One region of the Bacillus sp. OTU530 genome, then DNA from elsewhere that is predicted to be linked to it. Evidence: riboswitches for the same ligand, from Rfam matches in the RefSeq annotation. Region 1 holds a riboswitch; each other region holds the start of a gene.
What was found. Region 1 has a riboswitch for S-adenosylmethionine ahead of AAHB12_RS15165 (ABC transporter permease). Riboswitches for the same ligand answer to the same signal wherever they lie in the genome.
Positions count from the first base shown of each region.

Region 2: it holds a riboswitch for S-adenosylmethionine, as region 1 does, so the genes downstream of both, AAHB12_RS18045 (hypothetical protein) here and AAHB12_RS15165 (ABC transporter permease) in region 1, are expected to answer to the same signal.
Region 3: it holds a riboswitch for S-adenosylmethionine, as region 1 does, so the genes downstream of both, AAHB12_RS19570 (methionine ABC transporter ATP-binding protein) here and AAHB12_RS15165 (ABC transporter permease) in region 1, are expected to answer to the same signal.

Region 1 is NZ_JASATP010000019.1:2,607-12,466, forward strand. It holds gene AAHB12_RS15155 (ABC transporter ATP-binding protein) at 1-445, opposite strand, end outside; gene AAHB12_RS15160 (taurine ABC transporter substrate-binding protein) at 465-1,517, opposite strand; gene AAHB12_RS15165 (ABC transporter permease) at 1,560-2,348, opposite strand; SAM riboswitch class I at 2,591-2,697, opposite strand; gene AAHB12_RS15170 (nitroreductase family protein) at 2,739-3,353, opposite strand; gene AAHB12_RS15175 (ferredoxin family protein) at 3,397-3,738, opposite strand; gene AAHB12_RS15180 (FAD-binding protein) at 3,735-5,348, opposite strand; gene AAHB12_RS15185 (LLM class flavin-dependent oxidoreductase) at 5,502-6,848, opposite strand; gene AAHB12_RS15190 (ABC transporter permease) at 6,873-7,703, opposite strand; gene AAHB12_RS15195 (ABC transporter ATP-binding protein) at 7,696-8,565, opposite strand; gene AAHB12_RS15200 (ABC transporter substrate-binding protein) at 8,590-9,573, opposite strand.
Region 2 is NZ_JASATP010000024.1:70,317-80,176, reverse strand. It holds gene AAHB12_RS18060 (fumarate reductase/succinate dehydrogenase flavoprotein subunit) at 1-194, opposite strand, end outside; gene AAHB12_RS18055 (TauD/TfdA dioxygenase family protein) at 931-1,854, shown strand; tRNA gene AAHB12_RS18050 (tRNA-Cys) at 2,096-2,168, shown strand; SAM riboswitch class I at 2,343-2,449, shown strand; gene AAHB12_RS18045 (hypothetical protein) at 2,520-2,855, shown strand; gene AAHB12_RS18040 (hypothetical protein) at 2,952-3,158, opposite strand; gene AAHB12_RS18035 (amidohydrolase) at 3,892-5,031, opposite strand; gene AAHB12_RS18030 (GNAT family N-acetyltransferase) at 5,169-5,696, opposite strand; gene AAHB12_RS18025 (amino acid ABC transporter ATP-binding protein) at 5,730-6,500, opposite strand; gene AAHB12_RS18020 (amino acid ABC transporter permease) at 6,497-7,207, opposite strand; gene AAHB12_RS18015 (amino acid ABC transporter permease) at 7,223-7,930, opposite strand; gene AAHB12_RS18010 (transporter substrate-binding domain-containing protein) at 7,966-8,796, opposite strand; gene AAHB12_RS18005 (GNAT family N-acetyltransferase) at 8,816-9,349, opposite strand; gene AAHB12_RS18000 (glutaredoxin family protein) at 9,398-9,676, opposite strand; gene AAHB12_RS17995 (LLM class flavin-dependent oxidoreductase) at 9,826-9,860, opposite strand, start outside.
Region 3 is NZ_JASATP010000029.1:26,494-36,353, forward strand. It holds gene AAHB12_RS19560 (MetQ/NlpA family ABC transporter substrate-binding protein) at 1-221, opposite strand, end outside; gene AAHB12_RS19565 (methionine ABC transporter permease) at 239-907, opposite strand; gene AAHB12_RS19570 (methionine ABC transporter ATP-binding protein) at 897-1,925, opposite strand; SAM riboswitch class I at 2,024-2,131, opposite strand; gene AAHB12_RS19575 (hypothetical protein) at 2,356-2,700, opposite strand; gene AAHB12_RS19580 (thioredoxin family protein) at 2,788-3,108, opposite strand; gene AAHB12_RS19585 (toprim domain-containing protein) at 3,120-3,464, opposite strand; gene gcvH (glycine cleavage system protein GcvH) at 3,754-4,137, opposite strand; gene AAHB12_RS19595 (arsenate reductase family protein) at 4,187-4,543, opposite strand; gene adh (aldehyde dehydrogenase) at 4,807-6,327, shown strand; gene AAHB12_RS19605 (DUF779 domain-containing protein) at 6,388-6,744, shown strand; gene adhP (alcohol dehydrogenase AdhP) at 7,025-8,038, shown strand; gene AAHB12_RS19615 (sigma-54-dependent transcriptional regulator) at 8,218-9,681, opposite strand; gene AAHB12_RS19620 (PAS domain-containing sensor histidine kinase) at 9,685-9,860, opposite strand, start outside.

The DNA of each region.
Region 1 (9,860 bases):
GCTGATAAGGTAACTTTTTAGTAGCAGCTTCTAACCCCACGATTTCCAGGTAGTAAGAAACTGTATGCTTTCTCACTGCCCTCGGTATGCCTTGCATTTTTAAACCAAATTCAATGTTTTTTTCAATTGATAACCACGGAAATAAATTGTGATGCTGAAATACTACTCCTACATCGGCATTAGGCTTTCTATGGGGATTTCCATTGATTCTGACCTCACCTATTATATGCTTCTGAAACCCTGCTATAACATTTAGCAATGAAGATTTCCCACAACCTGATGGACCTAATACACAAACAAAATCGTCTTCATATAATTCGAGATTAATATGCTCTAATACACATAAATCTTGATTTTCATAACGTACACTCAAATCTTTTATTTCAATTACATTAGAACGATTTACAGTCTCTGCATGTTGTTTATGTGGGATACTTACGCTCATATTACTTCTCCTTTCTCTTCTATTGTTTATACAAATCGCTTAGCAACGCACGCTGATATGTATTTAAATCCGGCGCAGACGATATATTTTTCTGTTTGACCATAAAATCCGCAGTATCTTTTAAGACGTTAGCTAGTTTCCCTGGCTGCCCTGACGTTCCAAAATACTCCTTCTGCTGGGAAGCGTCCAGCCAGATAATTTGCTTCATTGTTGTTAAGCTTTCCTCAGGAGACAAGCCTAATTCTTTAGAGAGAAGCTGAGCAGATTGTTCTGGTTTGTCGTGATAATAATGTACTGCCTCATCTAAGACAGCGATATATCCTTTAACAATGTTAGGGTACTTCTTCGCAAAATCCTTATTCACAATTCCAAATTCCCCAGTCACAATGTCTTTTTGTGCCAAGTCTTTTGAACTAATAATCATATTCCCGCCTTCAGTGATCAACTTAGTCTGTATCGGCTGCCAAATGTAAGCTGCATCAATATCATTCCGTTTCCAAGCAGCATAAATGTCAGCTGGCTGCATATCAAGGAGCGTAATTCCTTCTTTTTGAGGGTTAATACCTTCCTTTTCTAAAGCCTTTAGCAAGCTATAATGAGACGTTGAACTAAAGGTGGTCGTAATTTTCTTCCCTTTTAAATCCTTTAATGATTGAATACCAGAATCTTGTTTTGCGATTAACGCTTCGCTTTCGCCGATAATATCATGCAGGTAGTACACTTTATACGGTAACTTGTTTGCAATTCCTATTGAACCCGGAGGTGTACCTACAAGACCAAAGTCAATACTCCCACTTGCCATCGCATTATTCACATCTCGGCCTGAATCAAACTTAATCCAATTAATTTTTACATCAGGATACTTTTTTTCTAGCAAGCCTAAAGCTTTGGCTAGCAATTCTCCATTAGGGGAAACTTGATATCCCAATCTAATTTCTTTTGGTGCTATGTCATTTGATGTGGAGTCTTCTGCCCCTCCTGCTGCTCCTTGATTCGAGCAACCCGTAATTAGACTAATAATCATAATTAATATAAGAATCCATAACGTATTTCGTTTCCTTTGAAAAACCATATCATTTCTCCTCCAACTTTTGTAATTGCTATGTTAGGAATCTTATTTCCCAACCCATGAGAATTGAACACGTTGATACCATCTAATAATGCCATCCATTAAAATGGCGATCCCTCCCATTAAAATGATTCCTACAAAGACAATATCACTCCGTAAATACTTACTAGCATCCAATACCATCCAGCCAATACCTGAAGTGGCAGCGACCATTTCCGCAGCAACTAGCGTAGCATATGTAACCCCAATCGCGGTGCGAAGACCCGTTACAATGTCTGGAAGGGCAGATGGGAGGATGATATATAAAAGAACTTTCCCTTTTGAAGCTCCTAATGTTAATGCACCATTAATCCGATCACTTGGAACTTTCTGTACACTAGATACAGTTGCCAGAAACAACGGAGCAAAAGCACTTAGAAATAATAATGCTATTTTCGATTTATCATCGATCCCCATCCATAGCACAAGTAAGGCATAATAGGCTAGCGGAGGAAGCGGCCTATAAAATTCAACAATAGGATCAAAAATAGCCAGTATGTATTTTGAATAGCCACATAGGATTCCTAATGGTACTGCTGTAAAAAACGCTAAAACCAAAGACGAAGATAACCTATATAGACTATTTAGAATGTGAGTATTTAACGATGCTCCTTTGTATCCCTCTGTTAATAAATCTAAAAATGCTCTCCAAACAGCTTGAGGAGACGGTAGAAAAATAGGGTCTACCCATTTCAAATTGGTGCTCACTGCCCAAATAATACATAGCAAGCTAACGCTAATCACTGAGACTCCCCTAATAGATATCCTCCCTCTGTACATCAATTTTTCATTCACGTTATATCCCCCTTTCCTTTGAACACAAAAAGGCTCCTTTTGATTTTGCTAAAAAATCAAGAGGAACCTCCAGTCGTCTGGTCAGATAACCTAAAATTCATATCGGTTTATTATGGTATTTGTAGTTTTCCAATAATTTCTTGTTACCACGATATATCATCCATACTTCCCGCATAAAGGTACAAATCTAAATAATCATTTATCCATAGTTGCTTTTCTCTAATGTTCATAAAAAATCCCCTTTCTTATCTGCTGAAGCTAGGCTCTTCTGGAATTGGCATCCTATAAAATAAAAACTATAGTTGCTGAGGTTTCACCAAACCAGCCCCTTCACCTTTCTGGATAAGAGAGTTTGTTTCTTATAAATAATCATAACAAAGTATCTTCAGTTTACGCATTTAGTGATCCTTCAAAAATAACTTCTTTTAATGGTTTTCTAGTACTAGGATTTTCACGTTCTTGCAAATTCGCATCAAGTGTTTCTTTGTTGTCACGATAACCAATGGTAATTACCGCATGAAGATCAAAATCTTCTGGAATCTTCAGTAAGCTTCGGGCTTTATCTTTATCGAACCCTCCAATTGCATGCGTACTAAGTCCAAGTAAAGTAGCCTGAATCGCTAAGTGTCCCCAAGCTGCGCCAGCATCAAATGCATGTGCATTGTTTAAATCACCATTATCCCTCTTTTTGTTCGATGCGATCAGAACAAGAACAGGAGCTTTTTCCGCCCAAGCTTGATTAAAAGGATTTAAGAATTCATGAAAAATCTTCAATTGGGCTTCTGTTTTCGCCACAATAAAGCGCCAAGGTTGATCATTAAAGGATGAAGGGGCCCAGTGTGCTGCTTCAAGAACACTATATAGCTCTTCATCAGACACCTTCCGACCGGAATATGCACGAGGGGACCAACGATTTAAAAATAAGGGATTAACAGAATACTCAGCTTTACGATACTTCTCAACCTCACTCGTAAGTTGTTCAACAGGATTAATTTTTAAACTCATCATATACACCCATTTCCTTAGTTTTTTGTAACAAAAGGCTCGTCTAATGAGAAGCCCGCATGCGTTTCATAACAAGATAAGATAGGTCAGAGGAAGCGGTAGACTTTCTCCCTTTGCCCCAACCGATATTTTCACGATAGCTGCCAAGTATTCCTTTTCTAATTAAAGCCTGTTCATCCACTTCAGTAGTTTGCTCAGCGAAAGGCGCTACATACAAAGCATCCACTGGACAATACAATTCACACATAAAGCAACTTTGGCAATCGGATTGTCTGGCAATGACAGGAGCATCTCCAGCCTTAGTCTTTTCAAACACATTGGTGGGACAAACAGATACACATAGATTACATTTTATGCAGCGATCTTTACTTAATAGTTCAATCATAAAACGATCCCCTCCCTTATAGGGAATTTAGGATTTTGATCAACAAATGGCTTCGCCCAAGTATGATCTAGTCCGCCGCTTAAGATACGATAATGCTGCTTTTGATCGATCGTTGGAAAATCTTCACGGCGATGCATACCTCGGGTCTCCTTTCGTTCCAGTCCGCTTGTATACATCCATCTGGCAGTTGCCGTCATAGCGGCAGCTTCACGGATTCTAGTCACATTACCATCTTTAGCCCCAATTCCTTGCTTGATCTCCTCCCAAATGCTGTCCAAACGATTAAGAGAGGCTTTCAGACCAACACCGGTCCGAAACCAGTTCCGATCATACGGAAACACTTCGTTTTGTACTGCTTTCACTATTTCTTGAGAGTCTGGCGCATCCGAGCTTACAATCGGCTGTTTCGGAACCCCAGAAGCTCTCGACAAGCCTTGTGCATTTCGGTTAGATGCGTAGCTTCCTTGTTTAATTGCAAACCTAGCTGCAGCCTCTCCTGACCAATAGCCAGAAGACATGGCCCAAGCGGCATTGTGACTGCCCCCACCGGTAAAGCCGCCGCAGATCAGCTCACGTGTTGCTGCATCGCCCGCTGCATAAAGTCCTGGAACTTGAGTGGCACAAGTTTCATCTACAATGTGGATGCCTCCTGTTCCCCTAACTGTTCCCTCGAATCGTAATGTAACCGGAAATTTTTGCGTAAAGGGATCAATACCGAGTCGATCGAATGAGAGAAAGAAGTTAGGCTGTGCCTTGCGCATAGCTGTTTTCATCATCTCATTAACTTTATCAAGCCTTGCATACACGGGCTGTGTAAGCAGTGTTCGAGCGATAACAGAACGTCCTTTTTGCGAGCCAGCCCCTTCAATCACCGTACCATCTTCATAATAAAAGGTTGCCCACGTATAGAAAGCCGATTTCGTTACGGGAGAAAAGGCTGGAGCAAGCGAGTAAGCCGTAGAAAATTCCATTCCGGAAAAGTTTGCTCCAGCTTCAGCGGCGAGCAAATACCCATCTCCAGTTAACACATTCGTACCAAGAGCTTTACTAAGGAAGGCACATCCTCCAGTCGCAATAATAACCGCTGCCGCCTCAATTCGCCATGCTTCTTGTGTTTGATTGTTAATCCCAGCGGCACCGGCTACCCCATATTCATCAGCAAGCAATTCTAAAGCAGGACTATGATCAAGAATACGAACTCCGGCTTTTTGAATTTGTTTTCTCATTAGCTTCATGTATTCAGGCCCTTGCAGGGTACCTCGGTGGGAAACACCGATTTCATCCTTTGGAAATGGGTAGCCCCATGCAGCGATTTGATTCACATTCTCGAAAGTGCGGTCCAATACACGCTTCATCCAGCCGCGATCCGCTAAATAACCACCCAGCGCTTCCCGGCCTTGCATTGCCTTCTCTCGCTCTTTAGAATCAGGATTCACATACCATACGCCAGTGCCTGATGGAGCTGTCGCACCGCTTGTTCCACAGTATCCTTTATCTACAAGCACAACTTTTGCCCCGCCTTTAGCAGCGGTTAACGCTGCCCAAGTACCCGCGGGACCGCCTCCGATGACAAGCACATCTGCACGAAGATTTAAATCAGCATGACTCATGTATAAATCCTCCCATCCGTGTAAAAGCGACTAAAAATCCACCCGAACATTCAGTCCAAGAACGATGCCTATCAGCATCATTCTTGGGGTTTCTGAAAATGGTACTCTACTTATATCAAGACTCATGGTCATGACTAGCAAGGATCATGATGATTAATGAACTTTTGTAAACTGATTCGCCGGACGAGAAAGACCTAAATTCTCACGTAAAGTATGTCCTTCATATTCAGTGCGAAATAAACCGCGACGCTGCAGTTCCGGTACAACTAAATCAACAAAATCCTCCAAGCCTCCCGGTAAATATGGCGGCATAATATTAAAGCCATCGGCAGCATCATTTTTAAACCATTCCTCTAGCTGATCAGCAATTTGTTGTGGAGTCCCTTTTATTTCCCTATGCCCGCGAGCACCGGCAATTTGTTGATATAGTTTACGGATCGTCAGTCCCTCTCTCTCAGCTAAGTCTTTCAACAGCTGAAAACGGCTTTTCCCTCCATTAATTTGATCTAGATTAGGTAATTCCGGGAGGGGTCCATCAAGAGGATAACCAGATAAATCGACTCCAATCATGGCGGAAAGCAAGCCAACTCCTGCTGCTGGAGGAATCAATTCTTCGAGAAGCGCTTTTTTCTCATTCGCCTCTTCCTCTGTTCTTCCGACAATCGGAAAAATACCAGGCATAATTTTCAAATCATCATGGGAACGTCCATACTTAGCAAGTCGCCCCTTAACATCTCTATAAAAGGTTTGTGCTTCTTCTAGTGTCTGCCAGGCCGTAAAAATCACTTCCGCCGTTTGAGCCGCTAGCTCTTTACCAGCTTCTGAAGATCCAGCTTGAATTACAACCGGATGGCCTTGAGGCGGCCTTGCAATATTTAATGGCCCTTGAACCGAAAACCATGTTCCTTTATGATTCACCTGATGCACCTTGTCTCGGTCCGCAAAAACGCCTGCTGTCTTGTCAATCACAAGGGCATCATCCTCCCAGCTGTCCCAAAGCTTTGTGACTACATCCACAAACTCTGCTGCTCGGTTATATCGAAGCTCATGCAATAAGTGCTCTTCTTTGCTGAAATTAAGTGCTTCTGCCTTTGTTGCGGATGTGACAACATTCCATCCTGCACGCCCATTACTTAAGTAATCCAAAGAAGCAAATTTACGGGCGACATGGAACGGCTCGTTATAGGTAGTAGAGACAGTTCCTGCCAGCCCAATTCGTTCAGTGACGGAAGAAAGCGCGGATAATAACGTAAAGGGTTCAGGACGAACGGTAACAGTTTGCTCTATTGCTGTAGGAGAGACGTTTTGGCCCACTGCATAACCATCAGCTAAGAAAATCATGTCAAACTTTCCACGTTCCGCTGTTTGGGCTAACTTTTTATAAAAATCGAACTTCAATACGTCATCCGCCTTTGCATCTGGGTGCCGCCAAGCAGCTACATGATGGCCAGGAATCATAAAAAATGCTCCAAGTCTGAATTGTCGTTTTTCTTTACTCATCTTTATCTCTCCTATTAATATATTTTATTCTCCTTGTGTAGCTTTCCAAGTTGTAAAATGTCCTTCCAGCTTTACAAGAGTCCAGTTAAATAATAGTCCTAATGCGGAAATTGTAATAATACCTGCATACATATTCGAAACTTGGAAATTGTATTGCGCATAGTTGATTAAATATCCTAAGCCGGCCTTTGCACCAACCATTTCTGCTGCTACCAATACGAGAATTGAACTGGCACCAGCTAGACGAATACCGGTAAAAATGGTCGGTACGGAAGCAGGGAGAATCACCTTTTGAAATAATCGAACTGGAGATAATCCCATCGATTTAGCAGACTTGATTAATAAAGGATCAACATGCTTTACCCCGCTGATCGTATTGAGAAGGATTGGCCATGAGCAAGCGTATATGATAATAGCAATCTTAGATGTTTCTCCAATCCCTAATATAAGAACAAAGACGGGAAGAAGCGCCAGTGCTGCAGTATTGCGAAATATCTCTAGCAATGGAGTCAAAATTTCAGAAAGCGGTTTATACCAGCCTACTAAGAGCCCTAGTGGAATCGCTAGTAATAAAGAGATTACGAATCCGGTTAAAGATCGAAATAAACTAGCTTTGAAATGAGATAATAGTTCACCAGATAATAGAAGCTGCCACCAAGCCTGAACCACTTCTGAAAACGGCGGCAAAAATGTGCGATCTACAAAACCGAGGCGAGGTGCAATCTCCCATACCGCCAGTAAGACAAAAATGGCAGCAAAGCTTTTGAACAGCTTTTTTAATGATATGAACGGAAGAAGTACTACTTTTTGCGATTGTTTTTTATTTAAGGTAATTGTTCCTCCAATATTAGCCATGAATAGTCACCTCTTTCTTCGAATTCCCTCTATGCGAGTGGGCTAACTGCTTATTTCGCTCAAGCTCTTGCGCTTTGGCTACCTCTTCCCGAAGCAAGCTCCAAATATCATGACGGATCTTTGCAAACTCGGGATTGGAACGCAAATCTTCTTCGCCTGTCCTTGATTCAAGTGGAATATCAATAATCTGTTTGATTTTTCCTGGACGGGAGGTCATGACGGCTACCCGCTGTCCTAAGTACACTGCTTCGTCAATACCATGGGTAATAAATACAATCGTTTTTTTTGTTTGCTCCCAAATTCGAAGGAGCTCACTTTGTAACGTCTCCCTTGTTTGTGCATCCAACGCAGCAAAGGGTTCATCCATGAGTAGGACATCAGGATCATATGCTAAGCTTCTCGCAATGGCTACCCGCTGCTTCATACCTCCAGAAAGCTCATGAGGATATCGATTTTCAAAGCCTGACAAGCCAACTAACGAAAGATAATGTCTAGCTCGTTCTGAGCGTTCTTTTTTCGGTACACCTTTTGCTTCTAAGCCAAACTCGATATTTCCTTGAGCGGTTTTCCAAGGAAATAATGCATACTGTTGAAAAACAATCCCGCGGTCAAGACTTGGGCCATCGATAGGCTTTCCATCTAATAGGATCTGACCAGATGTCGGCTTCGTTAAACCCCCAAGCAAATCTAGCAGCGTTGATTTCCCGCATCCGCTCGGACCTACGAGAACCATGAATTCCCCTGTTTTCACCTCAAAATGAATATCCTGTAAAGCAGTGAACTGAGCTTTAGAATTTTTCCTGCCTTCTTGTTTGATTGGAAACACTTTGTTGACGTGCTGAAAGCTAATTTTTACACTCATATTCATAGTCCCCTTTCATTTGGTTTATTTTTGAAACGGATTGAACTCATTCGTATATAGATCACTTGACTTAATTTGCCCTTTTTTCAGCTGACCATCTTTGATGAGCCAATCGATCCAAACACTAAATTCTTTATCCGCAATCACCCCGCCTTTTCCTGCTACACCTGTGCTCTTCCAATATTGAATAATAGAAGTATCTTCGTTTCTTCCTCTTTGCTTAATAATTTTTTCGTACCGTGCGATAACTTCTTCGCGAGGAGTGGTTCTAGCCCATTCAATTGCTTTGGCAGTTGCCTCTACAAATTTTTTCGCCGTATTCGGATTTTGCTTCAGGAATTTCTCAGTCATTACATAGCTTCCCGCGGTAAATTCACCAAACAAATCATAATCGCTAAATAAAGGATGGATTCCGCCGCGTTCAAGCGCTTTATCCCGCAGAATACCGCCAAGTACCGCAACGTCAATCTGCTTCTGCCGTAACGCTTGCTCTGTGCTGACGGGAGGAAGGGCCACCAAAGTGACTTGTTTAATCTCCTCATTTGTTAAACCATTTCTGTGTAAATATTCTTTTAACATAAATTCATGGTGGGCACCGAGTGTATTCATCGCCACTTTTTTTCCGATTAAGTCCCGAGCTGTCTTGATAGGACTTCCATCTAATACAAAAAAGCCGCTCCAAGTGTTTTTATCAACACCGTAATAACCAACAACTGACTTAATCGGTGCCTTTGCTGCCTTTAACTTCGTAACTGCTCCATTAAAAGCTCCACCAAAATCAACATCCCCTGTTACAGCTGATTGAATATCCTGTGGTCCGCTGGTTGTGTTCCCAATCCATTTCAGCTTAATTGGAGCTAAATATCCTAAATCCTCTGCCAGTTCAGGAAATGTAACATTATTTACAGAACCTTGGTAACGAAGCTCTAACGTTTCATATTTATCAGACCCAGAGGTACTTGATGTTTGTTTTCCGCAGCCGGAAATAAATATCATAACGATGAGCATTGAAAGTAAGATTAAAAAACTTCGTACAGTATCTTTCTTTTTTACATGCATTTTCTTTTCCCCCTAAACTTTTCCATCGTAGAATCATTGTGAATAAATGAAAGATAAGGACAGCTTCTAGTTATTAAATAAAAAAAGGTCTATACTCCAGAACGGATGATTCCGGAATAAAAACCTCTAGTTGACTAGTCGGTAACTAACCGCTATTCAATTCGTATAAAACAAAAAATCATCGATCATCAGCCGGCCCCCTTTTTTCATAGATATACAAAAAGAGGCTTCTACTC
Region 2 (9,860 bases), on a different contig from region 1:
GCATGACCTGGAATAATAGCATTATTTAAACCATCCATCCCCATTGAAATTGCACCACTTCTTCGTATATCTGCCTTATCTAGGATGAGCACATCCAAATCAGGATTTGTCTCCTTAGCTTTGATTGCTGCCATTGTCCCAGCCGTTCCTCCACCTACAATCAGAACATCTGTTACATACTCTCTTGTCTCCACTTTCCCCTCATTCCCCTCTTTTTCGTTTTGCTGTATTCAGTTTTATTCATCACCTTAACAAAAAAGAGGTACTTATCTAAAAATTAGATGAGTACCTCTGGTTGCCCAGTCGGAATACAAATAAAACCGATGTCTTTAGTTGGTTAAATCTTCAAAACAAATTTATCATAGTTATTATTAAGAGACAATAGCTTGATTACAAATAAAGACTAATGAGGAACAATGACGAAAATGAATAAAATTCATCCCAAAAACACTAACGCCCCTACCTCAGTCGTGTGGAGGGGGAAGTCCAACGATAGGTGGAGGATAATATTTGGTAAGCAATAGTCTCCATGGGTAAAGAACAAATCTTCATTGATAGATTTCTTTGAAATAAGTTCAGTAAAAAGTTCCTTTGCTTCCATGCCGATTCTCACTCTTTATAAGAATAAAAAATTAATAACTTGTAAGAGTGATTTTTTTATATCTTATCCCTTGACAGTATCCTCCATAAGCTCTAATATATTGACTAACCCGATCGGATTAAACTACTTTGACACCTATAGAAAATATGCCGACCAGACACCTGGAGGCCAGAGCTATGCTCTGGCCTCCTTTGTTTATCCAAGCTTTATCGGTCCATAAGGAAGGATGATGTAAATAAAAGCCAATCAGTAATATTAAGAAATCCACATGTGTTCAGGTAACGGCATTTCCGGCACTGGCCAAACAAATTAATCAGGAGGTATTCATTATGAGCGTAATTGATAAAAGTCACCACACTAATAAAGGTTTGGAGATTCATCCGATAGCAGGTCGAATTGGCGCAGAGATCAGCGGGATTCGTCTATCTGCGGATCTTGACACCTCGACAGTTCATGAGATTCGTCAAGCTTTGTTGCGGCACAAGGTAATTTTCTTCCGTGGTCAGAATCATCTTGATGATGAAGGACAAGAATCATTTGCCCGATTATTAGGAAATCCAGTTGCCCATCCAACCGTACCTACGAAACAGAATACTGATTACGTGCTTGAGCTTGATTCCGCTCATGGCGGACGTGCTAACTCCTGGCACACAGATGTAACATTCGTGGACGCATATCCACAGATTGCAACTCTTCGTGCTGTTGTCATTCCATCTGCTGGCGGTGATACCGTCTGGGCAAATACCGCAGCCGCTTATCAAAGTCTTCCTCCGGAGCTGCGTGATCTTGCCGATCGCCTCTGGGCCCTGCACAGCAATGAATATGACTATGCGAGAAACCGCAATAATGTTTCATCAGAAGACGAGAAACGCTATCGTGAAGTATTTACCTCCACTTTATACGAGACTGAGCATCCAGTCGTACGGGTTCATCCGGAGACAGGAGAGCGCACACTTGTGCTGGGACATTTCTTCAAGAAATTTCTAGGCTTATCATCATCTGACTCAGCCCATCTGTTTTCAATCTTACAAGGATACATTACTCAGCTAGAGAACACTGTGCGCTGGCACTGGAATGTTGGAGATGTGGCAATTTGGGATAATCGAGCAACACAGCATTATGCAATTAATGATTATGGCGATCAGCATCGTGTAGTACGACGGATCACGATAGATGGCGATGTACCTGTTAGTATTGATGGCCGACGCAGTGTTACTCGAAAGAAAGCGACGAATCTCCCGAATAAAGCGTAATTAAAACTTGTTCCATATGATACAAATTCATTTCTGTTACTAAGTCCCATGGAGAAAGTGCCGAATAATTCCGCTATCGGAATGAAATCGGATAATGGTAAAATACAAAGCTTTTCGCTAACTGTATGTACGAGATTATATGAAAAACACTTAACGACTTACTGTTAAGAAACCGATAAGTAACACCCACTGTAGTTAGAGTAAGCTTAGGCGGGAATACGTTTTACCCGCCGTTTCTTAAGGGGGTATAGCCAAGTGGTAAGGCATGGGTCTGCAAAACCTTTATTTCCCTGGTTCGAATCCAGGTACTCCCTCCTACGTTTATTTTGTTAAGGGCCTTTTTGTACATTTTATAGTTCACTATTGAACTACCCGCCACTTCCCGACTTTGCGTAAAGTGGACAAATCCTAACTTGGGAATACGATCCCATTGACAATTCCAAGTATATCAATTAGAATAATAAGTAATTAAATAAAAAAGTGAAAATCTCTTATCCAGAGAGGTGGAGGGACTGGCCCTGTGAAACCTCAGCAACCACATGCTTGATTTTGTATGGTGCTAATTCCAGCAAAGCTTAGCTTTGGAAGATAAGGAGAGGTGTCTTTCTAATACGAAAACCCTCTTCTTAGGAAGAGGGTTTTCGTATTAGAAAGGGGAATCTTTAATGAGCATCAGAGAGACACAGTTGGAGGTAAACGATTATTTAGATTTGTACTTGTATGCCGAAAGCATCAATGATACATCATGGCAACAAGAAATTATGGAAAAACTCCAAAATTTCCATAACGAGGTTCAGAAAGAAAATCAATCCTTCGCGCTTGATAATCTTTTAGAAAAATACAAACATCTTAATGAAGAAATTCTTACTCTTTACAATCAAATAAGAAGTCAACCTTCTAATAGCTATTTACAAGATAAAGTTTTGAAACTGAAACAGCAGCGCATTTCATTAGGACGTGAAATTCATTTAGCGAAAAATCAGCCTCCAAAGATTATATAGTAGACAAAACAATTTGGTTTAGATATTTTATACAATGATGAGTATTGATAGAAAAAGTACCCTATCTATTAAGATAAGGTACTTTTTCTATGCTTATTAGCATTTTTCTTTCATAGTAACCATCATATTCATCATAGATGTCATCATCTCATCACATTCTTGCATTTTAGACATCATTTGATCCATAGGCATGTCCATGTTCATATCACACATCTTATCCATCGTCATTTTCATACAATTCATTTCACACATCATTCTTTCCATACACGCCATCATCATCATCTGCATACACATTTTTTCCATTTTACATTCCTCCCCAGATATATGTATTGAATAAACAGGAAATAAAAAGCGCATAAAAAGTTCCGCAAACGTACCTAGTAATTGATTTGTTGCAGCAACATTATAGTACTGGATCATGCAAATCAAATTACTATCATACTTGTGAACTTTTTATGCGCCTCTTGTCGTCAAGTCAGCGTTTCCTTATTTACCCAATATTGATTATATAATGGAAATATGTAACTTTCAATCCAAAATTATACTATTTTACTTACATTTAATACTTTTACTTTTATTTAAAATGTAATTTTCTATATTGTTTTACTGGAATCCGCTTTGATTTTCCACGCCAACTCTAAAAATCCACCTAAATTAGGTAGATTTTTAGAATATTACGCCTGAGTATTCATCTTATCCCCAAATCAAGACCGTGTTGCAGCGTAAAGGTCTTGTTGGCAGGATAACATGTTTTCGAGTGCAAATGAGCATTCTCCTGCTCTCGAATGGCAAAGCATGCCATCACGAGTATAGTTACAAACTGTTGTCACTTTTTTAGGCATAAGAAAATCCCTCTTAGATAAACAGTACTGTCTACTTAAGAGGGACAATATCAAAAGGGGAAGTCTGCCTAAAGCGAGATTCAATTTATATAAGTTATTTGGAGCACTATCATCATTCACAGATAAACAAGTATATTAGGATTCTATGTTCCTAAAAACATATTTACACCACAATTCTATTCATTACAGATTACTTAATCCCATTGATTTAATAATTCCCTCGAACTATTATATAAAAAATAAGCAGCCTTTATAATGGCTGATTCATCTAGGGTAAATGCAGGATGATGCCACTCCTCATTTCCGTTTGTACCAAAAAAAGCAAATGTCCCTGGTATATCGTTAAGATAGTATGCGAAATCCTCACCAGCCATTGATAGTTCTGGATCCGTAACAAGCAGGGATTGCTGCTGAGCAGCATTCCGAGCTATCTCTGTCACGGCCTTATGATTAACCAGTGGTGGCGGACCTGGAAACCAGTCAATCTTAACTTTCTGTGAAAAAGCTGCGGCAACTGCTTCGACAATTGTATAGAATTTTGCTTTTACGTCTTCACGAATCGCAGTGTCAAAGGTACGAATGGTGCCTTCAAGTATGACATCATCCGGAATAACGTTCCATGTGCTGCCGCCTACTATTTTCGTCACACTCAATACAGCGCTTTGGAGCGGAGACACGCTCCTACTGACAACTGTCTGAAGGGCAGTGATAAGATGCCCGGCTGTTACAATCGGATCCTTTCCATGTTGCGGTATTGCTGCATGGCTCCCTTTACCATAAAGAACGATATGAAAACGATCCACCGCTGCCATTAAAGGTCCTTCTTTTAAGCCAATTGTCCCGACAGGCAGCTCTGGTTTATTATGAAGCCCAATAATCGCCTCCACTCCATTCAATTGTTCATCTGCTATCACCTGGTTTGCACCTCCCCCTAATTCCTCTGCCGGTTGAAAGAGCAGGCGCACTGTTCCCTTCAGTTCTGACTGATTTTTTTTCAAAAGATAGGCAGCACCAATAAGAGCCGCTGTATGAAAATCATGACCGCAAGCATGCATGACCCCTTTTACTTTTGAGGCATAGAGAAGTCCTGTTTTCTCCTCGATTGGAAGTGCGTCAATATCTGCACGCACAGCAACTATTGGACCAGGTTTTCCTCCTTGGATGTCTGCAAAGACGCCTGTTTTTAATTCCGTTTCCCGAATCACAATGTCTAGTTCACGCAACCATTTTTCAATGGATTTGGTTGTTTCAAATTCTTGGTTTGATAATTCTGGATATTGATGCAATTGACGACGAATCGATATCAAATGAGCCTCTAATTCTGTCTGATTCATAGCGTGCTCCTTCCTATAAGGTGAAACTTCCATCAGAGGCAGTTTTCCCTCTGATGGTTAGCTGTATCAATCGAGGTTTTACACATTGTTTAGCCCCTCTTAACTTCTTCGATTTTCCTATTCTTTAAGTAGATAGATCACAACCTGTTAAACTCGGATAAATCTAAACGATAGCATTTTACTAAAATATCATTGTTCATAAACTCTTTTGTTTGATCTCGCTTAAAACCAAGCCATTCATATAAACGAATCGCTTTTTGCATTTTATCACTTGAGTGCAAATATAATTGATTTGCTCCTTGAGACTTTGCAAAATGAACACCCGCTTTTAATAATTCTTGCGCCACACCACGTCCTCTTGCCTGAGGATGGACAGCTAACAGGCGAATAATTGGTGAAAAAATTTGTAATTCAGGCTTTTGGTAGGCCTTTTCAGATGACTCGAATAACTGTAGTGTCCCGAGAATATTGCCGTCGCTTTTCGCAATTAATATCTTTTTCACATCTGGATTATCAACCGATGCCTTAATATTTGTTAAATAATTCTCCCAAACTTGAGAATTTGTATATTCATGCTCATACTGCCGATAGCTTTCAACCAATAAACGCCGAACCGTTTCTTTTTCTTCCTCTACTAACTCATCAATTATGATTTGGTTTGTCACCACAACTCCACCTTTTTCTCTATGATTTACTATTTAATTAACCTGTTCTTTTAGAGGTGTAAAGAAAGATTCACTTGATATCCGTTGTAAAAATCGGCGAGTGCGTTCTTCCTTCGGAGCATGGAAAATTTCTAAAGGTGTGCCTTCCTCAATGATTACTCCTTCATCCATAAACAAGACACGATCAGATACCTCTTTGGCAAAACTCATTTCATGTGTGACAACAACCATCGTAATTCCTTCTTGTGCAATAGTCTTAATGACGGATAGAACATCCCCCACTAGCTCAGGATCAAGAGCTGACGTAGGCTCATCAAAAAGAATTACCTCCGGATTCAGCGCTAACGCCCTTGCTATTCCTACTCTCTGTTGCTGCCCCCCTGATAGCTGGGATGGATAGTGATGTAATTTATCACTTAGCCCCACTTTCTCAAGCACCTGCTCACTGTGATTTCTCGCCTCCTTTTTCTTAACCTTCTTTGCAGTGATTAAACCTTCCATCACATTTTCCAATACTGTTTTGTGGGCAAATAAGTTGTAGTGCTGAAACACCATGGCAGATTGTTTTCTTAGTGACAATATTTCCTTTTTCTTCGCTTTTTCTGAATGGACCTGTACATTTCCAATTTGAACAATGCCCGTATCAGGTGTTTCCAAAAAGTTCAGGCATCTTAGTAATGTTGTTTTCCCTGATCCGCTCGGACCAAGAATCGTAACCACTTCCCCTTTTTCTATTTTCAAGTTAATTCCTTTTAGCACAGGCTGCTTATTAAATGATTTTTTTATTCCTTTTAAATAGATCATGATACGCCTCCCCGATTATAGGCTGTCACCTTTTTTTCTACTAAAAATGAAAGACCCTCCACTAGAATGGTAAGACCCCAATAAATAATACCTGCAGCAATAAAAGCTTCTAGAAATTTCAAGTTTGTTGATGCAACAATATTCGCAGCACCTGTCAATTCTTTCTCTGATACGAGAAATGCAATGGATGATGTGTGTAAAAAACCGACAAAAATATTTGTGAAATTCGGAATAGACTGAGCTAATGCCTGAGGTAAAATAATTCGGATCATCGCTTGAAACCTGGTCATTCCAACGGAATAAGCTGCTTCCATTTGTCCTTTTGAAACGCTGATAATACCGGATCGGATCATTTCTGATAAATAGGCACCTGCGGCCAAGGATAAGGCTATTAAAACAAACAAAATAACGGGAATAGAATTAGATTGAATCCCCAAAGCAAACTTTGCAGAAATTCGATCAATGAGCAATGGAAATCCAAAATAAATAAGCATAATATGCATGATAATAGGTGTTCCCCTAAAAAAGGATACATACCCATTTGCTGCATGATAAAGATATCTCACTTTATAGACTCTAACGAGTGCAACACTAATACCTATTAAAAATCCAAGCAATAAGGGAACAATCGTTAAGGTGAGAGTAATAGGAAGGGCCTTGCTAATTTCCTTAAAAGCTACCCAAATAAAGGGAATATCGATTGTCATTTTCACTCCTCCTTTTTAAGCCGCAGCAGATACATCAGCTTTCTGATAACGATTGAAATATTTTTCTAGCTTACTAAATACTTTTTCAAACAATAACACTACAGCATAATAGATAATAGAAAGGGATATATACACCTCTAGTGCATGTGCTGTTGATGCAATAAGTGTATCGCCTCTTCCCATCATGTCCATTACACCGATCGTAAAAGCAAGTGAAGTATCCTTTAATGAGCCGATGACAGAATTCGCCATATTCGGGAATGCAATCCGTATGGCCTGTGGCAGAACAATTCGAAAAAAGTTTTGGCTGCTGGTCATTCCGACAGAATAGGCCGCTTCCGTTTGCCCATAATCAACGGCACGGATTGCTCCTCGAAAAATTTCAGCAAAGCCAGCTCCATTACTAATCGCATACGTAATAATGACAAAATAAATGGCATCCATCTTAGAAATATCAATATGAAAAAGCATAAGAACTGCAGGTAAGCCATAAAAAACAAGGAATAATTGGATTAAAATTGGTGTCCCGCGAATAAATGAAACATATACAATGACCAGTTGATTGAATACAGGAATTTTAAATAACCTCGGTATAGCTGCTGCTATACCGAGGACAAGTCCTAGAAAAATAGATGCTGTTAAAATCTGTAGAGTTACCCCTAGGTAATGAAATAGAGTCGGAATAAACTCGATTATTAGCGTAGGATCAAATGCTTTCCCCATCCTTATACAACCTCCTAAAGCTTACTTCTAACCGATTAAAAGTTAACCGTATAGTCAGCACCTAACCATTTCTTACTCAATTCACTAATTACTCCTTCCTGTTTCAATTCAACAAGTGCTTCGTCGATTCTTTTTTGTAGAGGTGTTTCATCTTTTCTCAGCAGGAAATAAACTTTTGAATTAAGCAGCGGTTCACCTACTACTTTTTGCTGAGCATCAACTGCATCATTGTTAAAATCCACAGAAAACGGTGTTGTGATTGTCGCATCCGCTCGACCGGTTTTAATTTGATTAATCGTGGAATCAGGTCCATTACCTGCATAAACAATTTCAATCCCAGCGTTATTTTCCTTGTTATACTTTTCTAAAAAAACAGCTGAATTACTAGTTGCACCTACGATTACCTTTTTTCCTTTTAAATCTTTAATGGATTGAATATCATTGTTATCTTTACGTACAGTTACATGAAGAGGAAAGATATTATAGGGTTCTTTATTAAAAAGAAACTTCTCTTGTCGCTCTGCATTCACTTCCATTTGGTGGGCAATAAAATCAATTTTCTTTGTTTCAAGACTTAATAAAAGATTTGAAAATTCCATTGTTTTAAACTCAAATTCGTATTCAGGCAGCTTTTCATCAATTTTTCGAACTAATTCAACGTCATATCCGGTTAACTTCCCGTCCTTATCAATAAAGCATACATTAGGAAACTGTGTCCCTGTTCCCACTATGATTTTTTGTACTTTCGATTTCCCTTTAGCAGCTTCCGAGCCTGCACTTGAAGCTGTTTTCGTTTCTTGAGAAGAGCATGCCCCAACCACTACAGCAAGAAGTAATGCCATAAAACTCATTAATGTTTTCTTCATTCTAATTTCCACCCGTCCTTTAGTTACTAACATTCGCTACTGGATTATCAATTACGTGATATAGTGTCTCATCTAAGATTTTGCGAAGGTATACCATTTTGTCTCCATCCTTTTCCTTTTTATAGAAGACCTTATAACCTCTTCTTTCGTAAATAGAAACAAGCCATGGATGCCGTTCAGCTGTTGCTAGATCAACGGCAGGTGCCTTCACCTGATCTCGAAGAACCTTTTCTTCCACCCAAGTTAACAATTTTGAGCCAATCCCCTGCTGTTTGTATGCTGGGTCCACCGCAAACCACCAAATAAAGGGATACGGACTGGAATGCTGAGAATCTGCCCATGGAAAGCGAACTGTGACAGTTGCAATAATGCGGCCGTCTTGCTCTTGCACGTAGGTGGCATTTCGCTCGATATTACTGATAACAAGCTGCAGATCAGCTGTTGCAGCTGTGAATTTAATATTCAATTCACGAATAGGTTCGTAAGCTCGAAGTGTTAAATCAAGCACTGCCGGCGCATCTTCAACTGATGCCAATCGAATATGCTGCGTCATTACTCTACCCCCAGTTTTAACTTATTAAACTTATTAAGTTAGTCGGAATTATTCTAAAACTTTACTCTGATTAAATTTCTCAAGTACCTTTTCAAGATGTTCAATTCCTACTTTCGTTACCCCCTCATATACTTCCCCTTGACCAATTTCCACGACAGGTACATGACGAACACCATACTTGATTTCTAAAATATCCCGGCGCTCATCATGATTAGTAACATCAATTGTTTCATATTCAATTCCTTTATCTTCTAAATATTGTTTAACCTCTCCGCAATAATGACAACCTTCTTTGGCCCACACTACAACCGATAACTCTCTTCGCATCATTTCATTCCTCCCTTTAATTCTTCGTATTATAATGCCTTTAACGAAAAAGGCTCCCCATTCAAGATATAAAACATCTTAAATAGAGAGCCTCTAGTCGTCTAGTCGGCACAAATATCTATCACTTTTAGAATTTTTATTATCTAGTATCAACGGTTTGTAACCCCTTTTGCATAACGATTTT
Region 3 (9,860 bases), on a different contig from region 1:
GGTAAAACATAGTCTTGAAACACCTTAACTTCAAGATCAATTCCTTTTTTTGCAAGCAATGGCTTTGCTGCTTCTAAAATTTCAGCATGTGGAACAGCGGATGCACCGACAATTATTTTTGTTTTTCCATCAGCTGTTTTTTCCTTTGTAGTGTCTGTTCCGCCGCAAGCCGCTAAAGCAAGAACAAAAACAGCTACAATGAGACTAAGCAGTTTTTTCATTTTGCGTTCCTCCCTAATTACCTTTTATCTAACTTTTTAGTAAAATAATCTCCAGTAAACTGGATGATAAACACAAGAATTAGAATAGCCACTGTCGCAACAAATGTTAATAATGGATTGCTGCCTTGGAATCCTTCTAAATAGGCAAAGTTTCCAAGCCCTCCAGCTCCGATAACGCCGGCCATGGCCGTATAGCTAACAAGAGCGATCGCCGTAACAGTAATCCCTGAAACTAAGGCTGGCAATGCTTCTGGTATAAGCACCTTAAAAATGATTTGTCCATTAGAAGCTCCCATCGCATAAGACGCCTCTATAACACCTTTATCAATCTCGCGGAGCGCAATTTCGACCATGCGGGCATAAAACGGTGCTGCACCAATGATTAAAGCAGGCAGTGCAGCATTGGCTCCTAGAATACTTCCCACAAGTAACTTTGTAAACGGAATAAGCAGTACAATCAATATAATGAAGGGGATTGAACGAAATATGTTTACAAACAATCCAATCACCGTATTGACAGCCTTATTTTCCCACATATTACCTTTATTAGTTAAAAACAAAAGTAATCCTAATGCTAGTCCTAGAATGAATGTAACTGTAACTGAAATAGCTGTCATATAGATGGTTTCTTGCGTTGCATCGATTAGTTTTTCCAATTTAATTAGCTCTAACCACTCATTGTTCATATTCGACCACCTCAACTTCTACCATCTTACCTCGAATAAAAGCAATGGCTCTTACAATCTCCTCATTCTCACCCTGAAGCTGAACAAACAATGTCCCATAGGAGCCTTTTTGCGTTTGGGAAATTTCTCCTTGCAAAATATTAACATCCACTTCAAAATGACGAATCAAATCCGTAATAAGGGGCTTCTCCGCAGTATCACCAACAAATGTTAATTTTACAATCTTTCCGTCTGGATACTTATGAAGCAGTTGTCCAATTGTTTCTCTTGCTTCATCTGATTCAGTAACCTGCTGCACAAACTTTTTGGTTGTTGCATGTTTGGGATGTTTGAATACTTCCAGAACTTCGCCTTGCTCCACAATGTTCCCGCTCTCAATAACAGCCACACGATGGCAAATTTTTCGGATTACATGCATCTCATGCGTAATAAGTACAATCGTCAAGCCGAGTCTTTCATTAATATCAACTAATAAATCCAAAATAGAATCTGTTGTTTGCGGATCAAGAGCAGATGTTGCTTCATCACACAGCAGTACCTTTGGATTATTTGCAAGCGCACGCGCTATGCCAACACGTTGCTTTTGCCCGCCGCTAAGCTGTGATGGATACGCATCTCCCCGTCCCTCTAGTCCAACCAAACGAATAAGTTCATCAACACGTTTTTGGCGCGCTTCTTTTGGAACCCCAGCGATTTCTAATGGAAACGCTATGTTTTCGCGTACCGTACGGGACCAAAGAAGATTAAAATGCTGGAAAATCATCCCGATTTCTTGACGAGCCTTGCGCAGCTCCTTGCCACGAATCGCAGAAATGAGACGCCCTGCCACTGTAATCCGGCCGGAAGTGGGCTTTTCCAGCTGATTCAGCATACGTATTAATGAGCTTTTCCCAGCTCCGCTATATCCAATAATGCCAAAGATTTCTCCTTGGCGAATCTCTAAATTTGCATCATGAACAGCTGTAACTGTTCCACTTTTTGAACGGTAGATTTTCTGGACGTTCTCTAGTAGAATCAATATCCTCTCACCTCTTCATTACATCATATTTTACAGTAAAAAAACCTCTCTGCTTCAGACAAGCAGAAAGGTTTCGAACAATCGCCGTATATCCTTTCCTCTCATCTCTCAAAGCATTCGCTTCGCAGGAATTGGCACCATTTCAACATGTGCTGACGGTTGCCGGGCTTCACAGGGCTCAGTCCCTCCACCTCTCTTGATAAGAGAACATCAAATATAAATTACCTGATGTGTTTCATGTTTTATCATATCATTGAAATTCTATCAATCTCACATATCTATGTCAACAATAATAAATTATTATTTTAAGAAACTCATAAAGTAAATTATGCCATGATTTTAATACATTTCTCTATACTTAAAATACAGAAAATTATTATTTTTGAAATTTTTTAAAAAAATATAAATATGCAAAAAAAAAAGCGAGCATTTAAGCTCCCTTTTCTAACGGCTTGCATATATGAAACAGCGATTCTGCCAATAAAAGTGTTCGGTATGATCCTATATACTCCGTTCCCTTCCACCTTAGCAGCAGTTGTAACCGAACAAGACCGCTTACTAAACTATGTAAGTCCTCTTCTTTCCAAAATGTAATCGTATCTGTTCCCTTTACTCCTTCTAACAATGTGATTTCATGGCGTGACATTTTTAAAGCACAGCTTTCTTCCTTAAACCGAAAACACATAACCTTTTCCTCCAAAGGCAAAAGCGGCTCTAAATGCTGCTGAGTGCTTGCATAATTTGCAAACGACCGCAACAATGCTTGTAACGTCATTTCCATCACTCCTCGTGAATAAGGTGTTGTATATATTTTCCATTTATTCACAGAGCAACCCTTTAATAATAGCTCGACATTTTCTTCTTATTTCTTAGGCAATATGTCGAGTTTTTGCAATTCATTATAAATAAAGTCTACTGACTGGAACGCGTACATTCGTTTCGCAACAATGCCGCGCTTGAAAACAAGCAGGCACGGCACACTTTCAATCTCATATCGCTCCGCCAAATAAGGAGCATAATTGAGATTGACCGTACCGACTGTAAGCTCAAGCGCCGCCTCTACAACTGTTAACATCCTCTTCGCAAGCTGGCACGTTCCACACATGGGCGTCTGCACATAAAGAACTGTTGCTTCTTCCTCTTGAATGTTGCTTTCCACATCTTCCCCTGTCCATTCAATCATTCACGTCATCCTTACTTTAAAAATTCTGCATACACGTCTATATCTGCTCCAAGCAACACGCTTGCAAGGTGCTGCACTGGTGCTGTCGCTACTTCCCGGTACGTACGGTCAATATACAAATGTTCTGCATGCGGGAATTCACGCTTGAATTGCCTGCGAAGCTTCTCGCCTGCTTCATCTGCATCAACCAGTATGTACACCTCTTTATCATAGAGCTTGTCAACAAATTCGTCCATTTTAGATGAACTGATCGTTCCATTTGTGCATACGATTTCTACAGGCTCTTTAATAAGATTTGCAATTTTCTTCTTATCGGATCTTCCCTCAACAATTATCACTTTTTCCATTTCCATCACTGTGCATCACCCGACTAATGTAGACTATGATACAACCTTAATATATAGTATATTCTTTCTTTTCGTCTTGTTTCCTGTTTTATCGAAACTGACCATACGCAAATATTGTCAATTTTGCTAAAGAAAACTCGTCGATTGGCAAACCGGCAGGCGCAGACAGAGACGTAGTTGCACTTACACTTTATTCCTAAAATGTCCCGATATGTCGAGTTAACTTCTCGTTGGAAAATTTATATTTTTTTAAAGTGTAAAAAGCAAGAAGGAGACGGTTTGTCCGTCTCCTCATTCTTCACCCTTGATTTGTCATTTTCTCATATTGCTCAGCAGTTAATAAGCTATCAAGCTCAGCTGCATCCGCAAGCTCAACAACTACCATCCACGCACCTTCGTACGGAGACTCATTCACAAGCTCAGGGCTATCACTTAGCTTTTCATTTACTTCCACAACTTTACCGCTCACAGGCGCATAAAGTTCAGAAACTGTTTTCACGGACTCTACGCTGCCAAACGGCTCATTCGCCTTTAATGCAGCACCAACCTCCGGAAGCTCCACAAATACAATATCACCAAGCTCATGCTGCGCAAACTCAGTAATACCGACGATTACACGGCTCCCATCTACTTTCACCCATTCGTGCTCTTCAGAATAACGCAACTCTTTAGGAATGTTCATTTTTGTCCCCTCCATACTTTGTATCAATTATGTAAATGCCCAGTCGGCATTACAGCCATTCTCTCTCAAACTGCTCTTCATTAAAGCCAACTGTCACCTTGCTGCCATTTGTCACAATAGGACGCTTAAGCAGCATGCCATCGGATGCAAGCAGATCTAGCATTTCCTCTTCACTTGCCGTCTTCAATGTATCCTTTAAGCCAAGCTCGCGATACTTCATACCGCTCGTATTGAACAGTTTCTTCAAATCAAGATCGCTTGCCTGATGCAGCTTGCGCACCTCTTCCTTAGACGGCGGATTTTCTACAATATGTATCATGTTGTAGGAAATATCATGCCCTTCAAGCCATTTTTTTGCCTTTTGGCATGTTCCGCATTTCGGATAAGAATAAAATGTTACTGTCATACCTATCACCTGCCCTTTACTATCTGTATTGTAGCATAGATGGGTATTTTTTTCCTAATTTGCTCACCTATGGCAAGCTTTATACTACTCTTCGCTGTCTATTATGTTTATCCTGCAAAGTGTTCTTGTTCGCTATCGAGAACGATGTGCGCTCTCACATATTTCAAAGCAGCAGTGTCCTCTTGATTTTGGCACACAACTTGCATGTATAAAAGGTGAATATAGTGAGAATAGGGGGAATGAGGATGGCTTACGCAACAAAAATGATCTACGCAGTACCAGGTGAACAGGGTGCAAAAATTTCATTTAAAAGCCGATACGACAATTTTATCAGAGGGAAATGGACAGCTCCAGTTGATGGACAATACTTTGATGCAATATCCCCTGTTACTGGGCGAGTGTTTTGTCAGGTAGCACGTTCACAGGCTGAGGATATAGAGCTGGCACTTGACGCCGCTCATGCCGCAAAAGACAAATGGGGCAAAATGTCAGTTGCAGATCGTGCAAACATTTTAAATAAAATCGCGGATCGCATGGAGCAAAATTTAGAAATGCTGGCCGTGGCAGAAACATGGGATAACGGAAAACCAGTTCGTGAAACTCTCAATGCCGATCTTCCGCTAGCAATTGATCATTTCCGTTATTTTGCAGGCTGCATCCGCGGACAAGAGGGTACGATTGGTGAGGTTGACCAAGATACTGTTGCGTATCATTTTCATGAACCTCTCGGCGTTGTGGGCCAAATTATTCCTTGGAACTTCCCGCTTCTTATGGCAACGTGGAAGCTTGCTCCTGCTCTCGCGGCTGGAAATTGTGTTGTGTTAAAGCCAGCAGAGCAGACACCTGTCAGCATTATGGTATTGGTAGAGCTTATTGCTGATTTACTTCCAGACGGTGTCCTGAATGTTGTAAATGGTTTCGGTCTTGAAGCCGGTAAGCCGCTTGCTTCAAGCAATCGCATCGCCAAAATCGCGTTTACAGGAGAAACAACAACAGGTCGTCTTATCATGCAGTATGCCTCGCAAAACCTGATCCCTGTTACGCTTGAACTAGGCGGAAAATCGCCAAATATTTTCTTTGAGGATGTGCTTGATGCAGATGATGATTTCTTTGATAAAGCAATCGAAGGATTCGTATTATTTGCATTGAACCAAGGTGAGGTTTGCACGTGCCCTTCGCGTGCGCTCATCCAAGAGTCCGTCTATGACCGCTTTATGGAGCGGGCCCTGCAACGCGTAAATGCGATTAAGCAAGGCAACCCGCTTGACCCTGACACAATGATTGGTGCACAAGCCTCCGCTGAGCAGCTTGAAAAAATTCTTTCCTATATTGATATTGGTAAACAAGAAGGTGCCGAGCTTCTAGCAGGAGGCGGGCGCAACGTATTAGATGGTGACTTAGAGAACGGCTATTATGTAAAGCCAACCGTATTTAGGGGTCACAATAAAATGCGCATTTTCCAGGAAGAAATCTTTGGTCCAGTTGTTTCTGTTACAACATTTAAAACACCGGAGGAAGCGCTCCAAATCGCCAATGATACGCTTTACGGCTTAGGTGCAGGCGTTTGGACACGCGATATCAACAAGGCATACCGCTTCGGCAGAGCGATTGAGGCAGGACGCGTTTGGACGAACTGCTACCACTCCTACCCTGCCCACGCGGCATTCGGCGGATACAAAATGTCAGGTATCGGCCGTGAAACACATAAAATGATGCTCAGTCACTACCAACAAACGAAAAATATGCTTGTGAGCTACAGCCCGAAAAAATTAGGATTCTTCTAAAAAACAAAAGCTTCCGCTTGCCTCTCGCAGCGGAAGCTTTCATATTAGGAGGTGTACACTATGGAAACAATACAGCGAGTTACCGCAACCGATGCAGCACTTTCGCTTATTCAGTATTTACAAAGTAAGCACGGTCCTCTTCTCTTTCATCAATCAGGCGGCTGCTGTGACGGAAGCTCGCCAATGTGTTATCCAGCAGGTGATCTTTTAATCGGAGATCACGATAAATTACTCGGTTATATAGGGGGCTGTCCATTTTATATTGCCCATGCACAATATGAGTATTGGAAACATACACAGCTTATTATTGATGTAGTGGATGGCAGAGGAGGAATGTTCTCACTCGAAGGACCAGAAGGAAAACGATTTTTAACACGATCGCGCGTATTTACCGCTCAAGAACTACAGCAGCTCTAGAAAAGCGGAATCGACACGATTTATCCCTAGAGGAAATGATTCTTCATAAATTTACTTTTTTGCAAATGGCAGGATTGTCTCCTGTCATTTTTTATATAAATGTGCCGATAAATCGTCCAATTCGTGCCGTTTTTTCGGCACGAATTGCCAAACTTTCGGCAAACGCTTTCATTTTGTGCACCCCTACACAGCTAAAAAGTTGGCATAGCTTTTGCTTTTATAAAAGATGTAGTGTGAAAATAAAAAAGGGGGAGATTTGAAAATGAATACAAATAAAATGATGAAGGCGGCCATTGTAAATGAGTTTAAACAGCAGCTTGAAATTAAAGAAGTACCGATTCCTGAAATCGGCTACGGTGAAGTGCTTGTCAAAATTAAAGCTTGCGGCGTCTGCCATACAGACCTTCATGCCGCACATGGCGATTGGCCGATAAAGCCAAAGCTTCCGTTAATTCCAGGACATGAAGGTGTCGGGATTGTAGAGGAAGTAGGTCCTGGCGTAACCTCCATTAAAAAGGGGGATGCAGTCGGCATTCCTTGGCTGTACTCCGCTTGCGGTGAATGCGAATATTGCTTAACCGGACGCGAAACATTATGTCCGCATCAATTGAATGCCGGCTATTCCGTGGATGGCGGCTATGCTGAGTATTGTAAAGCTCCTGCCAATTACATCGTTAAAATCCCAAATGGTCTCAGCTTTGAAGAGGTTTCTCCCATTTTCTGCGCTGGTGTGACAACGTATAAAGCATTAAAAGTATCCGAAGCGCAGCCTGGTGATTGGGTTGCGATTTACGGAATCGGCGGTCTCGGACATGTTGCCTTACAATATGCAAAAGCGATGGGCTTTAACGTAATTGCTGTTGATATTCAAGACGACAAGCTTGAACTAGCCACAAAGCTAGGTGCAGATATTACAATTAACGGCTTAAAGGTAGATCCTGTCCAAGAAATTTATGAACGTGTTGGCGGTGTCCAATCCGCTATCAGCGTCGCTGTAACAAAACGGGCTTTTGAACAAGCCTACCGCTCTGTGAAACGCGGCGGCACTCTCGTTGTTGTTGGTCTTCCAAACGATGAACTGCCAATCCCAATTTTCGATACTGTCTTAAATGGCGTAACGGTAAAAGGCTCCATCGTCGGAACGAGAAAGGATTTACAGGAATCCCTTGCCTTTGCAGCACAAGGCAAAGTTCGTACAAATATTGAAGTACAGCCGCTCGATAACATTAATGAAGTATTTCAGCGTATGGAAAAAGGACAAATTAATGGTCGCATTGTCTTAACGATGGCTTAAAATTTGTCTACAGTCGTATCCTCACTCTGCACACAAAATACTCTTGCCCCCGTGTAAAAACGGGGGTCTTGTATCAGATTAGCAAGGGTCCTGATTCAGCAAATCCAGTCTTATTCCTGATGCAAATAATACTCGCATTGCTTTAGTATGAGAAAAGATCAAACTGTGTCTGGTTCTTCTTATGTCCCAGTGTCCCCCTTTTTTTCATTCAACAAATAACGGAGCTTTCGCATTGTGATTTGCAAGCGTTTTGCTGCTTCACTCCGATTTCCAAGCGTATTTTGCAGCGCCTTAAGAATAAAAGCTTTCCCAATTTGGGATTCCAGCTGCTTGACCTGTGCAAGCACATCCTCAAGATGAACATCATCTTTTTTCTCAAATGTTGTTAAAACACTCTGACTCCATGTACGTAAATACTCCTCGAGCTCATGATTTTGTTTGCCCGTATCATCTGATTCCAGAGCGGACGGCATACGTATAGAGGCCCCCTCTGTATCCCAAAGTGGTAAATCCGCCTCTGTGATAACGGTCTGATCAGAATCAAGGAGCGCAATCGTTCTCGCGACAAAATTGGCAAGTTCCCGAATATTGCCTGGCCAGTGATACTCCTGTAAATGTCTGATCGCACCCTTACTAAATGATATATTTCCGCTTCCATACCGCTCTAGCATATGTTGAATCAACAATGGAATATCCTCTTGCCGCTCTCGAAGGGGCGGAATCTTTACATGAACGACATTCAATCTATAAAATAAATCCTCGCGAAAGGTTTTCTTTCGAACAGCTTCCTGTAAGTTTTCATTGGAGGCAGCAATTACTCTAGCATTTGTACGCAACACCGCTGTACCACCGACACGCATAAACTCGCGCGTCTCTAATACGCGCAGCAGCTTCACTTGAATTAGGTGGGAAGCCTCTGCTACCTCATCCAGGAATAACGTGCCTTTACTCGTAAGCTCAAACAGGCCTTTTCTCTGCTGCGCCGCCCCAGTAAAGGCCCCCTTCTCATGACCAAACAGCTCGCTCTCGAGAAGCGACTCGGAAATGGCCCCGCAGTTCACGCCAATAAACGCTTCCTTGCTGCGCGGACCCGCTTCATGAATAAAGTGAGCCAGTACCTCCTTGCCCGTGCCAGTCTCCCCTTCTATTAAAATATTTACCGGCTTTTGCGCTACCTTGTAAACAGTTTGAAGCAACTGCTTCATTTTCTCACTCTTCCCAATTACAAGACCGCTTCTTACTGCTGCCTCCTGTAAATACTGATTAACAGATTCATCTCCTCCGGCAAGCAGTTCATCTATTTGCTGCTCTAATATATCTATATCATCAAACGGTTTCTCCAAATAATTGCTTGCCCCCAGTTTCATGGCATCAACAGCTGTTTGAATCGTGCTGTAGCCTGTCATAATTACAGCTTTACATGCCGGCTGCTGCTGTTTCAAATATTCTAATAAGGATAGACCGTTTGCATCAGGGAGCTTAAGATCCAGTAAAGCGATATGAAAGCGCTGTTTTTTGAGATCAAGATAATAGAAATCCTTGCCGCTGTTTACTACTGTGACACGATATCCTTTCGACATAAATAAATGAGAAAGAAAGGTTCCTATTTCCTTTTCATCATCCACAATTAAAATCCGAATCAACAGTCACACCTCCGTATGATGTACAAACTGGAGAGGCAATCGCAGCGTAAACGTGCTACCCTCATACACACGGCTATGTACCTCAATTGCTCCACCGTGCGCCTTTGCAATACCAATACTAACTGATAAGCCGAGACCTGTTCCTTTTCCAACTCCTTTTGTAGTATAAAAAGGATGAA